Regions from separate parts of the Streptomyces sp. NPDC004752 genome, predicted to be linked through region 1. Evidence: riboswitches for the same ligand, from Rfam matches in the RefSeq annotation. Region 1 holds a riboswitch; each other region holds the start of a gene.

Region 1 (4,073 bases):
ACGACGACGTCGATGGACGGCACGAGCATCTCCTTCTTGGAATGTGACGCTGGAAGTGCGGGGCTGTGCGCCTTGCGACTAGAGCCTAACCGGCCCGGGGCCCCCGGCCGATCGCCGACCGCCCCGTGGACAGGGTGACGACAGGCTGACGGTACACATTGTTTCCGAACGGAACAAAGGGTGGGGCCGTTGGGGCTGAGAGGGGCGGCCTGGGCGGGCCTGGGGCGGGGCTGGACATGGGGCGGGCCGAGGGAGCGGGCCGGGAAGGGGGCGGGCCGGGAGAAGCGGAGGGAGCCGAGCCGGGACGTGGGGGCGGGCCGGGAGAAGCGGAGAGGGCGGGCCGGACATCGGAGCGGCCGCGAGAAGCAGAAGGAGCAGGCCGGGAAACGGTGACGGCCGGAAGGAGCAGAAGGAGCAGGCCGGGAAGGGGGCGGGGCAGAAAGACCCCGCCCCGGCGCGTACGGGGGAGAACGCGCCGGGGCGGGGAGCCCGTGGGGACGGGGGCGGGCCCGGGGCACCCGCTACGGGGGAGGGCGCGGCCGGGCCGGGGGTCGGGGCCAGGGTCGTAGCCGAAGCCAGGGTCGTAGCCGGGGTCGCGGCCGTGACCGGGGCCGGAGTCGGAGCCGTGCCCGGACTACCGTCCGGCTGTCACTTCAGGTGCAGTTGCTGGCCCGGGTAGATGAGGTCGGCGTTCTCGATGATGTCCTTGTTCAGCTGGAACAGCTTCTGCCAGCCGCCCTTCACGCCGTGCTGCTCGGCGATCGAGCTGAGGGTGTCGCCCTTGACGACCTTGTACTCGCCATCGCCCTTCTTGACCTTCTTGCCGGTCGGGGTGGTGACGGTCTTGCTCGCGGCCGGGCGGTCGGCGGAGCGGGAGGCCGCCTGCCGCTCGGTGGAGCGGTCGGCGCCGGCGTTCGAGGAGCCGGTGTCCGTGGGGGCGTTCGAGGAACCGCTGCCGGTGGTGGTGTTCGAGGAGCCGGTGTCGGCACCGCCGCCGGATGCGGAGCCGCCGGAGTAGGAGGCGCTCGACAGGCCCTTGCCGCAGACCGGCCAGGCGCCCTTGCCCTGGCCGGCGAGGACCTTCTCGGCGATCGCTATCTGCTGTGCCTTGCCGGCCTTGTCGGCGGTGGCCGCGTACTGAGTGCCGCCGTATGCGGCCCAGGTGGAGGCCGAGAACTGCAGGCCGCCGTAGTAGCCGTTGCCGGTGTTGATGGACCAGTTGCCGCCGGACTCGCACTGGGCGACGGCGTCCCACTCGGAGGCGGTGGCGGCGGAGGCGTTGCCGGCCGCCATCAGCGGGGCGGCGACGGCGGCGCCGGTGACACCGGCGAGTGCCACCACGCGGGTGGCCTTGGACGGACGACGGTGCTTGCCCTTGCCGGAAAACAGCATGGATGGATCCCCTCACCGACGCCTGCGAGGTGAGCTGTCGGGTTCGGGCCGGTTGAGTTGCCCGGCCGCACCTCCCTGTGGAGGCGCGACTTCACCCCGAGCCGCTTCGGTCAACCGACCGGCGCGGCACTTACCTTGGGTCCCCCGCTCCTGCCTACGGCGCTTGACGCGACGGCTGTTCCCGGACGGCCGCTGGCAGGACTAGGCGTTGCGGCAGCCGGGGCTCGCGGTGGCGAACGGTCCTGACCGTAGCCACGCGATCGGCGGAATTTCAAAGACGATCAGGGCTTCTGAGACTCATCCCACACTTTCACCAAACCGGACATTGAGCCCGAAGCGGGACGCCAACTCCCGCTACTTTTCGCCCGTTTCGGTCCCGACTTCCAGGGTCTGACCGGGGGCGATGTGGTTCGGGTCGGCACCGATGGCCTTCTCGTTGGCGGCATAGAGCGCACGCCATCCGCCGTCCACGCCACGGGAGTCGGCGATGGAGGCGAGGGTGTCGCCGACGCGGACGGTGTAGGCATGCCGACCGGACGAGCCCGACACCCGGCCACTTGCCCCGCTTGCCCTGCTTTCATCCGCGCTGTCGCCCCGATGGCGACCGCCGTTCAGGGAGCCGGTGTCGACCAGGCTCCAAGAACCGCCACTTCGCGAGGAGTTGCCCGAGGGGTCGGACTTGGGCGCCTCCGTGGGCGAGTCGCCCTCCGGCCCGGCGCCGGGGTCGGACGAGGCCGACCCGCCGGGCTCGGCGGCTCCCGTACTCCCGTCCGTCGCACCGCGGCTCGCACTCACACTGGCGCTCGCGCTCGGCGAGGGAGAGGCGAACGGCGAGGCGTCCGGGTCGACATCCGACGAGTCAGGGGATGAGGACGGGCCGGAGGACGAGGACGAACCAGCGGATGAGGTCGAGGACGAGGATGAGGACGAGTCGGACAAGCCGAATGATCCAGATGAGCCAGATGATCCAGACGAGTCGGCCGATCCCGGCGACTCGGGGGATTCGGGTGAACCCTGTGAACCCGACGAACCGGAAGCGGCTCCGGAGTCCTTCGTACCGGACGAACGGCCGTCCCCCATGCCGGTGTCGACGCCGACGGAGCCCGACTTCGAGGTGAGCCCGGAGAGCCGGGCACAGGTCGCCCACGGGGTGGTGCCCTGGTCGGCGAGGATCTTCTCGGCGACGGCTATCTGCTGCGAACGACTGGCCTGGTCCGGGGTCGTCGCATACTCAAGACCGCCGTACTTGCCCCAGTCCTGCTGCGAGATCTGCAGTCCGCCGAAGTACCCGTTGCCGAAGCTGGCGCTCCACGAGCCGCCGCTCTCGCACTCGGCCACCCGGTCCCATGTGGTGCCGTCGGCGGCGTTCGCGCCGGTGGCGCCGAGCAGCGGGATGGCGATCGCGGAGCCGGTGACTCCGGCCGCGACGACAAAGGCCGGAGCCTGACGGGGTCGACGGTGACGACCGTTCCCGGAGAGCATACGGAAGCCTTTCGCGCGACAGCACTGACCGGCGCGGCAGGCCACGCCGGGGCACCGCGCCGATGGGTGAACGTATAGGCATACGATCACCTGTCACAAGTTAATGCCGCGCAGATCACGTAAAGATCACAGACTTGAGGGTCAGTCATCTTCCGCTTCCGGCGGGCAACCCGGGAACCGCCCGCTCCGGTTGATTACCGGGCAGGCGTGAACTCCACGGGCAGAGTGCGCAGCCCCCGCATGATGAGCCCGCCGCGCCACCGCAGTTCGGCCGGATCCACCGCAAGTCGCAGGTCGGGGAGGCGGGTGAGCAGGGTGGCAAGGGCGGACTGGCCCTCCAGCCGGGCGAGCGGCGCGCCGAGGCAGTAGTGGATGCCGTGGCCGTACCCGAGGTGCTGATTGTCACGCCGGCCGAGATCGAGCACGTCCGGGTCGGCGAACCGCTCCGGATCCCGGTCCGCCGCCGCGAGGACGACGAGAACGGGGTCGCCGGGCGCGATCCGCTGCCCGCCGATGGTCACCGGCTCGGTGGCGAACCGCCAGGTGGCAAGCTCGACCGGACCGTCGTAGCGCAGGAGTTCCTCGACACCGGTCGTCAGCAGGTCACGCTCCCCGGCCGCGAGGGACCGCTGCAGTCGGCGGCGCTGCTCGGGGTGGGTGAGCAGCGCGTACGTGCCGTTGCCGATGAGGTTGACGGTTGTCTCGAACCCGGCGAACAGCAGAATGAAGGCCATCGCGGCGGCCTCGTTCTCGGTGAGGTGCTCACCTTGGTCGGAGGCGCGGATGAGCCCGGAGATGAGGTCCTCGCCCGTGGCCGGCTCGTCAGGCAGTGCCGCGCGCTTCCGGTGGATCAGCTCGGCCAAATAGCCGCGCATCTTCTTCACCGACCGGGCCACGCCGCCCCGCGGCCCTCCGCCGTGCCGGATCATCATCCCCGCCCAGTCCCGGAAGTCGTCCTGGTCCTCACGCGGGACGCCGAGCAGGTCGCAGATGGCGTAGATGGGCAGTGGGAAGGCGAACTCATGGATCAGGTCGGCGGATCCCCGGTCCGCGAACCGGTCGATGAGCCGGTCGGTGAGCTGCTGCACTCGCGGGCCGAACTCGGCGACGCGCCGCGGCGTGAACGCCTTGCTGACCAGCCGGCGCAGCCGGGTGTGGTCCGGCGGGTCGATGTTGAGCAGATGCGTCATCAGCTCGGC
Region 2 (4,073 bases), on a different contig from region 1:
AGCTGTTCGTCCTGATGGCGTCGCTTTTGTCGTCGCCGCCGATGATTGCGAGGAAGATCTCCTCCAGGGTCGGCTGCTTCTCGACGTACTCGACGGTGGCGGGCGGGAAGAGCTGCTTGAGCTCGGCGAGGGTGCCGTTCACGATGATCCGCCCCTGGTGGAGGATCGCGATCCGGTCGGCCAACTGCTCGGCCTCGTCCAGATACTGCGTGGTGAGCAGCACCGTCGTTCCATGGCCGGCGAGATCCTTGACCGCATCCCACACCTCGATGCGTGCCTCGGGGTCGAGCCCGGCCGTCGGCTCGTCCAGGAAGATCACCGACGGATTTCCGATGAGGCTCATCGCGATGTCCAGCCGGCGGCGCATCCCACCCGAATACGTGGACACCTTCCGCGTGCCGGCGTCGGTCAGTGAGAAACGCCTCAGCAGGTCATCCGCGATCGCGCCCGGGTCCTTGAGGTGGCGCAGCCTGGCGACGAGTACGAGGTTCTCCCGACCGCTGAGGATCTCGTCGACGGCCGCGAACTGCCCGGTGAGGCTGATGGACTCCCGCACATTCGCCGGTTGCATGGCGACGTCGAAGCCATGGACGCCGGCTGTCCCCGCGTCGGCCTTCAGGAGTGTGGCGAGGATCCTCACGGTCGTGGTCTTGCCCGCCCCGTTGGAGCCGAGCAGGGCGAAGATGTTGCCCCGCGCCACGTCGAAGTCCACGCCGCGCAGCACTTCGAGCTTCCCGTACGACTTCTCCAGACCCCGCACGCGAATCGCCGGACCGGCGATCGATTGGGTCACCATGGTCATCTGCCTCCTTCGCGGAGCTTCCCGGTCGACTGTGAGGAAGCTCCTGCCGGAAGGATGGAGGGTTGACCCAGCGTCAAGGTCAAGCCAGCCCCGACCACGGCATCCCAGCAGGCTCCTGACCTGCCACTGCACGATGGCGGCAGCTCATTGGCCAAGGACAATTACCCTCAAATGAGAGGCTTATGCAGACCTTGTCATGGGGCTGTCCGGCCGTGAGGAACTCGCCGGCAACGTCTTCGGCGGCGTTTCGTATCCGGCGAGGCAGAGTCTGAGGCGGCACTGGTCTTCGGCTTCGACGAACACCTGCTGTCCCCAGTAAGCAGTGAGGCGATGCGCGACATCGACGAGCCGACGGCGGTCTTCCGGCGTGTAGGCCGGGAAACTCACCCAGCCTTGGTCGGCGATCTTGTTGCCAAGTTCACTGAACCACACATCCCGGACGCGCTGCTCTTCCTCGTCGGTCAGCGGTGTGACAGTGCCCTCCGCAGACCGTAACCGGACATTGTAAAGATCTCGTATCACCGTGCGGCTCGCAATCTGCTCAAGGTCTGTTTTTGGGAGCCTACCGACCCGCGTCTGACAACACCTCCTGACCCGACGGGAGTTGAAAGTTCCACTGTCTTCGCAGATCAGTGCGACGAACCGCGATTCCCTAGGACGGGACACTCTGAGTGGCCGAGAGTCACTCTACGGAGCGATTCTCAGCGAGCTGTCGCAGACGGCAAGTTGACGACAGATCGCTGAGAATCCGACAGATCCAAAGCGGCCCTACAACCGGGTCAGGCCGGCCGTACCACGCTGTGGATGATCGAATCTCCGGCGTAGTAGATCGACTCCGTGCGGACGTAGGCGCCCGGCTTCGGGGCGTGGATCATCATGCCGTTGCCGATGTAGAGGCCGACGTGGCTGATGTCGTCGTAGAAGAAGACCAGGTCACCGGGCTGGGCGTTGGCGAGGGAGACCGTGGTGCCGGACTCGACCTGGCTGTAGGTGGTGCGCGGCAGGGTGACGCCCGCGGCCTTCCAGGCGGCCTGGGTGAGTCCCGAGCAGTCGTAGGAGCCGGGTCCGGTGGCACCCCAGACGTACGGCTTGCCGATCTGTGCGCGGGCGAACGCGATCGCCTTCTCGGCCTTGGTGGCGTACGAGGAAGACGACGAAGAGGAAGACGACGACGAAGAGGAGGAAGACGATGAAGACGAAGACGACGATGAAGAGGAAGTGGACGACGAGGACGATGACGAGTCCGTGGAGTTCGACGCGTCGCTCTTCTGCTGTGCCGCCTCCTGTGCCGCCTGCTTCTTGGCCAGCTCGGCCGCCTTCCGCGCGGCCTCCTCCTGCTTGCGCTTCTCGATCTCCGCGAGCCGCGCCTTCTCCTCGGCCGTCAGCTCGGACAGCAACTGGCGCGCGGTGGAGAGCTTCTTCTGGACGGTGGTCTTGGCGGTCTTCAGCTCGTCCTGCGACTCGGTGAGAGTCTCCAGGCTCTTCGTGGCCTCCCGCCGCTTCTTCATCGTCGCCGACTGCTCGGTGACATAGTCGTCGACCGCGGTCTTCTGGCGCGAGGTCAGCCGGCCCATCAGCTGGGTCTGGTCGAAGTAGTCCTGCGGGGTGTCCGCGAGCAGGAAGGTGGCGGTGTCGGGGGTGGTGGACCCGGTCCGGTACTGCGCGGCGGCGAACGTGCCCAGTTCCTCACGGGCCTTGTTGAGCCGCTCCGTACGCTGGGCGACATCGTCCAGGAGGGTGTCGACGCGCTTGCGCTGCTTGCCGGACTTCTCCTTGGCCGCGTTGTACTTCTCGGTTGCCGACTCGGCCTGCCGATACAGGTCGTCGACCTTCTTCTGCACCTCCTCCACGCTCGGCCGGTCGCCGTCGGGAGTGGGGGCTGCGTACGCCGTCTGGGAGAGCAGGGCCACGGAGGTGAGGGCGGCGGTGGCCAGGGCGGGGGTGCGTATGCCGGTACGTATGCCGGCCGCGCGGGTACCCGCGGAGCGCGACTTGCGATGCGACGCCAAGGGAGGCGACTCCTTCCGTCTTCCGCCTACCGAGTTAGCTGTCGGGTTCGGGCGGGTGGTTCGGAAGGGTTGCCCTACGGCCGTTCCCCGCGAGGGAGTTGGGCCGATTCACCCCAAGTCGGTGTGGGTCCCCGGCTCCGTGCGCCACGGGAGGCGCGCCGGACTCGGCGGAGGCCGTACGGCCCGGCGACGTTCGCCGGTGGGGGTCGTACGACCTGACCGGAACGGTAGCCAACTCCTGTGGCGCCTGTGAAGGTTGATGGGTGATATGCCCGATACATTTTCGTGACCTGATGGTGGATTCCGTGTGAGTGACAGGATGATTCCGCACGGTGAGCGGCTTGTCCGGCATGTGGTCAGCATGTGGTCGGCATGTGGTCGGCCTGGGCCCGGCATGTGCCCGGCCTGCGGCCGGAGCGGGACCCGCCGAGGGAACCGGGTCATGTTCTCGGGGTGGCGGCGGGTTGTCGGTGGTGCGGCCTAGACTCGGAGAGCGATGAGCAGCCTCTTTGACGACAGCTTCCTGGCGGACCTCCAGGCCCCCCGTGGGCAGGAGGGGGAGCCCCCGCCGCCGCCCGAGGACGATCACGCTCCGGAGCCGGTTCCGGACGATCTGTTCGGCGGGAAGTTCGACCTGCCCCCGGACAGGGACGCTTACTACGGGGACGGCGCTCCACGGCCGGTCATCGACCCGGCCGCGCTTCTGCACGGGTTGAACGACAACCAGCGTGCCGCCGTCGTGCACTCCGGCTCCCCGCTGCTCATCGTGGCCGGCGCCGGCTCCGGCAAGACCCGCGTGCTCACGCACCGCATCGCCCATCTGTTGGCGGAGCGCAAGGTGCACCCGGGGCAGATCCTCGCGATCACCTTCACCAACAAGGCCGCGGGCGAGATGAAGGAGCGCGTCGAGCAGCTCGTCGGCCCGCGCGCCCACGCGATGTGGGTGATGACCTTCCACAGCGCGTGCGTGCGCATCCTGCGCCGCGAAAGCAAGCGCCTCGGCTTCACCTCGTCCTTCTCGATCTACGACGCCGCCGACTCCAAGCGCCTGATGGCCCTGGTCTGCCGTGACCTGGACCTCGACCCCAAGCGCTTCCCGCCCAAGTCCTTCAGCGCCAAGATCAGCAACCTGAAGAACGAGCTGATCGACGAGGAGGACTTCGCCGCCCGGGCGAGCGAGGGATTCGACAAGACCCTCGCCCAGGCGTACGCGCTCTACCAGTCGCGGCTGCGCGAGGCGAACGCCCTCGACTTCGACGACC
Region 3 (4,073 bases), on a different contig from region 1:
CCAGACCGGATCGAAGAGCACCCGGTGCCCGTCGATCTCCGCGAGCACGCTGGAGTGGCCCATCCAGGTCAGCCGGAGCCCGGTGGCGGGCGGCCGGGACAGGTCGGCGAGGGTCGTGGCGTGCACCGGGACCGTGCCCCGCGGGGCACGGCGGGGCCGCTGGTCCCGGTCGAAGAATGCCTTCGCGAAGTCCAGCGTCGAACCGGAGGGCCGGGTCCGGGCGGGGCCCCCGGGGTTCTGGAAGACGCCGTCCTTGAAGTGGGGCGAGTTACGGATGCGCGCCAGGCGGTCACCTCCCGGGTCGGCGCCGAAGGCCGCGGGCTGCAACGCGCGGAGCCCGGAGCTCAAGGAACGCGAACCGGACACGATACCTCCTGGTGGAGTCGGTGGAGTCCTCCATTATGGTCGGCCCCTCCGACAGTCCGGGGCCGACACCGGCCGACACCGACTCGCACTGACTGACGCTGACCGACGGCTCAGCAGGTGATGATGCGGTGACCGTCGCGAGAAGGCCCCGGTGCCCCCTCCCCCAGTACACGCCCTGCGCTGCGCCCTCGAGAGGCGGCTTCCTCGTGTGCCGGCCGCGGGCCGTGCGGCCGTACGTCGACAGCCGCCGGACCACCGGCGTTGACGAGGCACTCACCCGCGAACTGGTCCTGGACCGGGGGACGTTGACGGCACGGCTGCGCTGAGCGGTCGGCGCGCCGGGGCGGGATTCGGTGTGGGCCCGCCCCGACGGTTCAGGCCACGGATGCGATGCGCGTCCTGATGTCGTCCGGGGAGAGCGCGCCCTTGGCCGTCACATGGTCGCCCGAGGACTCGCCGCGCAGTCGGCGGCCGATCCACGGGACCAGGTACTCACGGGCCCAGTGGACGTCGTCGCGGCGCACTTCGAGGGTGCCGCGGGACGGGAGCGGCGGCCAGGGCTGTTCCGGGTCGGCCGGAACCCCGACGCCGAGGGCCTGACCGGCCCGCAGCGCTACGCGCGTGTGCCCCTCGGGCGAGAGGTGGATCCGGTCGTCGTCCCAGGCCCGGCGGTCCTGCACGGCCTTCAGGGACCACAGGTCGAGCACAGGGCAGCCGTACTGGTCGGCGATGGCCCGGACATGCCCGTTGTAGGTGGCGATCCTGCCGCGCAGATGCTTGAGCACGGGCACACCACGGGTGTCGAAGCCGGTCGTCACCAGCACGGTGCCGACCGCCGAGGTGAGCTTGGCCACGGCCCGCTCGAAGCGCTCCGCCACCTCGTCCGGGTCGGTGCCGGGACGGAGGATGTCATTGCCGCCCGCGCAGAAGGAGACGAGATCCGGCGCCAGTTCGACCGCCCGCGGGATCTGCTCGGCCACGATCTGGTCGAGCAGCCTCCCGCGCACGGCGAGATTGGTGTACCGGAAGTCGTCCTCGGGCCGGCGGTCCGCGAGCAGGACCGCGAACCGGTCGGCCCAGCCGACGAACGCCCCGTCGGGGCCGGGGTCGCCGACGCCCTCGGTGAAGCTGTCCCCCACCGCCACGTACGACCCGATCACAGCTGTGTTGTCACTCTTCGAATCGTCTGCCACGTCGGGCCATGATTCCCCTTCCGATGTGACCTACGCGATCGTAGGAAGGGATTGACGAACGGTGAGATAGGACACTCTCGAAGAGTTTCCCGATGTGGGAATAGGCCACAGAGCACGGGTGTTGGCCGGTGAGTTACCGGACCCGCCGACGGACCCGCCGACGAGCCCCCTGGCGGACCCGCCGGACGCATACGCCGCGGGTATGCCGAAGGCCGGGCCCGGGGATCGGGGTCCGGCCTTCGGGTGTGCAGGGGGGCGCCGTGGTCGTCAGACGGTGACGCCGTGCGAGCGGAGATAGGCGAGCGGGTCCACGTCCGAGCCGTAGTTCGGCGTGGTGCGGATCTCGAAGTGCAGGTGCGGGCCCGTCACATTGCCGGTCGCGCCGGACAGGCCGACCTGCTGGCCCGGGGTCACGGTCTGGCCGGCCGAGACGGACAGCTGCGACAGATGGGCGTACTGCGCGTAGTGGCCGTCGTCGAGCTTGACGACCACCTGGTTGCCGTAGGCGCCGCCCCAGCCCGCGGAGACGACCGTGCCCGCGCCGACCGCCTTGAGCGCGGTGCCGGTCGGGACGACGAAGTCGACACCGGTGTGGTAGCCGCTGGACCACATGCTGCCTGCCGCGCGGTAGGGGGTCCCGATGCGGGCGCCGTCGACCGGCAGGCCGTAGCCGGTGGAGGCGGCCGTGTCGGCGGCGTTGGCGGCGTCGGTGTGCTGGGCGACCGGAGCGCTCTCGGTCGACATGTCCGACGACGGCGACGGCGACGGCACCGATGGCGACTGTAGGGACTCGGCGAACGACGACTTCGCGGACGAGGGCTCGACGGACGAGGAGCCGCTCCCCGCCACGGCCCGCTCGCCGAGCGTGAGCTTCAGGCCCGGGTGGATCAGCGACGGGTTGCCGCCGATGGCCTCGCGGTTGTCCTGGTAGATCCGCTGCCAACCGCCGCCGATGTGCTGCTCCTCGGCGATCTTGGCGAGCCAGTCGCCCGGCCGCACCGAGTATGTCCGGGTGCCGGAGTCCTCGGCGGCCGTCTTCTTCTCGGCGACGCCGGCCACGGACCGCACGGGCTGCTGCGCGGCGGCGCCGGGCGCCGTCTCGGGGGTGGCGGCGTGCGCCCCGGCGGCGCCGATGAACGGCAGGGCCAGCGCGGCACCACCCGTTCCGACGGCGGCGATGCGGCGGGTGAGTCGCTGGGACTTGGGACGACGGTGCTTACCCTTCGCGGGCATGGCGAATTCCTCTCCGGCGCCTACGAGGTGAGCTGTCGGGTTCGGGCTGGAGTTGCCCGGCCGCGCGCAGCGCGGCTTCACCCCTAGCCGTCCCGGAGACCGGGACAGGCAGTCGCGCCTGGTGGGTCCCCCGCTCCTGCCGGGCACGGGTGGGTGGGTGTCCGGGATCCGGGCGGCGGCAGGATTCGGCGGTCCGTCCGGATGGGTGGCGAACGTAAGGGAGCAGGATGCAAACGGACAAGGAGCCGCTTCACTTGGTGCGCTTTTTACTTGATCCGTTGCCGGAATTCCCGGTCACCGTCCGTGCATTTGGATGTGGTGTGCCTGCTCAATTCCCGCGAGGAGAAGGCGTATTACGTGAACATGACGGACAACGCACCGTCACAGGTATGACGCTCCTCACGCCCCTCACCACATAAGCGGGCAACTCCGACAGAAGGGCTGGACGCGACACAGTAGAAGAACCGTCACATCCAGGCCACCGCGGAGCCCGGTACGCAACCACGGCCTCGTCCCCGCGCGGGTACTGCACCGCGCTCCTCACAACTGCCCACAGACTCGCTCACGTCTCCGCATCGTCAAGGGCGGCGGGCCTTGGTGGCAACGCCTGTGGACAACTCGTCGCCATGGGAAAACCATGTCGTAGGGTCGACGACATGCCCGCCGGCGAACCGCGTCGCGGGGTCCGACCGCGAGGAGCCTCCGTGACGCAGCAGGTCCCGTCGACCGAACCCGAACTGGCCGGTGTGCGCAACTTCCGTGACGTGGGCGGACTGCCGACCGCGGACGGTCGGCGGGTGCGCCGCGGGGTGCTGTTCCGCAGCGGCCACCTGGCGCACGCGACCGAGACCGACGCCGCGTTCCTCTCCTCCCTGGGCCTGCACACGATCTTCGACTTCCGCAACGCGGCCGACCAGAAGCTGGAGGGTCCGGACGTCGAACTGCCCGGCGTGCGCAACGTCAATCTGCCGCTGACCGACCCGGCGGACGGCGCCGAGTTCTGGACGATGGTCCGCGACGGCGACATCGGCCAACTGCGGCAGCTCCTCGGCGACGGCAAGGCCGCGAACCGGATGGTCGTCTCGTACCGCTCGATCATCGCGGAGCGCACCGCCGAGCACTCCCGGGTGCTGCACGCGCTGGCCGAGGACAGCGTCCCAGCCCTGATGCACTGCGCGGCGGGCAAGGACCGCGCGGGCCTGTCCATTGCCGTGACGCTGCTCGCCCTGGGCGTGGAACGCGAGGCGATCCTGACCGACTATCTGGAGTCGAACGCCAAGC

The links. Region 1 has a riboswitch for cyclic di-AMP ahead of ACWEKM_RS16870 (transglycosylase family protein). Riboswitches for the same ligand answer to the same signal wherever they lie in the genome.
Region 2: it holds a riboswitch for cyclic di-AMP, as region 1 does, so the genes downstream of both, ACWEKM_RS26075 (NlpC/P60 family protein) here and ACWEKM_RS16870 (transglycosylase family protein) in region 1, are expected to answer to the same signal.
Region 3: it holds a riboswitch for cyclic di-AMP, as region 1 does, so the genes downstream of both, ACWEKM_RS24000 (M23 family metallopeptidase) here and ACWEKM_RS16870 (transglycosylase family protein) in region 1, are expected to answer to the same signal.

The regions. Positions count from the first base shown of each region.
Region 1 covers NZ_JBSGBN010000035.1:404-4,476, reverse strand. The annotation lists gene eno (phosphopyruvate hydratase) at 1-29, opposite strand, end outside; gene ACWEKM_RS16870 (transglycosylase family protein) at 649-1,392, opposite strand; cyclic di-AMP (ydaO/yuaA leader) riboswitch at 1,397-1,564, opposite strand; gene ACWEKM_RS16865 (transglycosylase family protein) at 1,747-2,874, opposite strand; gene ACWEKM_RS16860 (cytochrome P450 family protein) at 3,069-4,073, opposite strand, start outside.
Region 2 covers NZ_JBSGBN010000067.1:31,227-35,299, forward strand. The annotation lists gene ACWEKM_RS26070 (ABC transporter ATP-binding protein) at 1-796, opposite strand, end outside; gene ACWEKM_RS26075 (NlpC/P60 family protein) at 1,582-2,811, opposite strand; cyclic di-AMP (ydaO/yuaA leader) riboswitch at 2,820-2,991, opposite strand; gene pcrA (DNA helicase PcrA) at 3,308-4,073, shown strand, end outside.
Region 3 covers NZ_JBSGBN010000059.1:4,519-8,591, reverse strand. The annotation lists gene ACWEKM_RS24010 (MBL fold metallo-hydrolase) at 1-366, opposite strand, end outside; gene ACWEKM_RS24005 (SGNH/GDSL hydrolase family protein) at 741-1,526, opposite strand; gene ACWEKM_RS24000 (M23 family metallopeptidase) at 1,827-2,792, opposite strand; cyclic di-AMP (ydaO/yuaA leader) riboswitch at 2,797-2,954, opposite strand; gene ACWEKM_RS23995 (tyrosine-protein phosphatase) at 3,497-4,073, shown strand, end outside.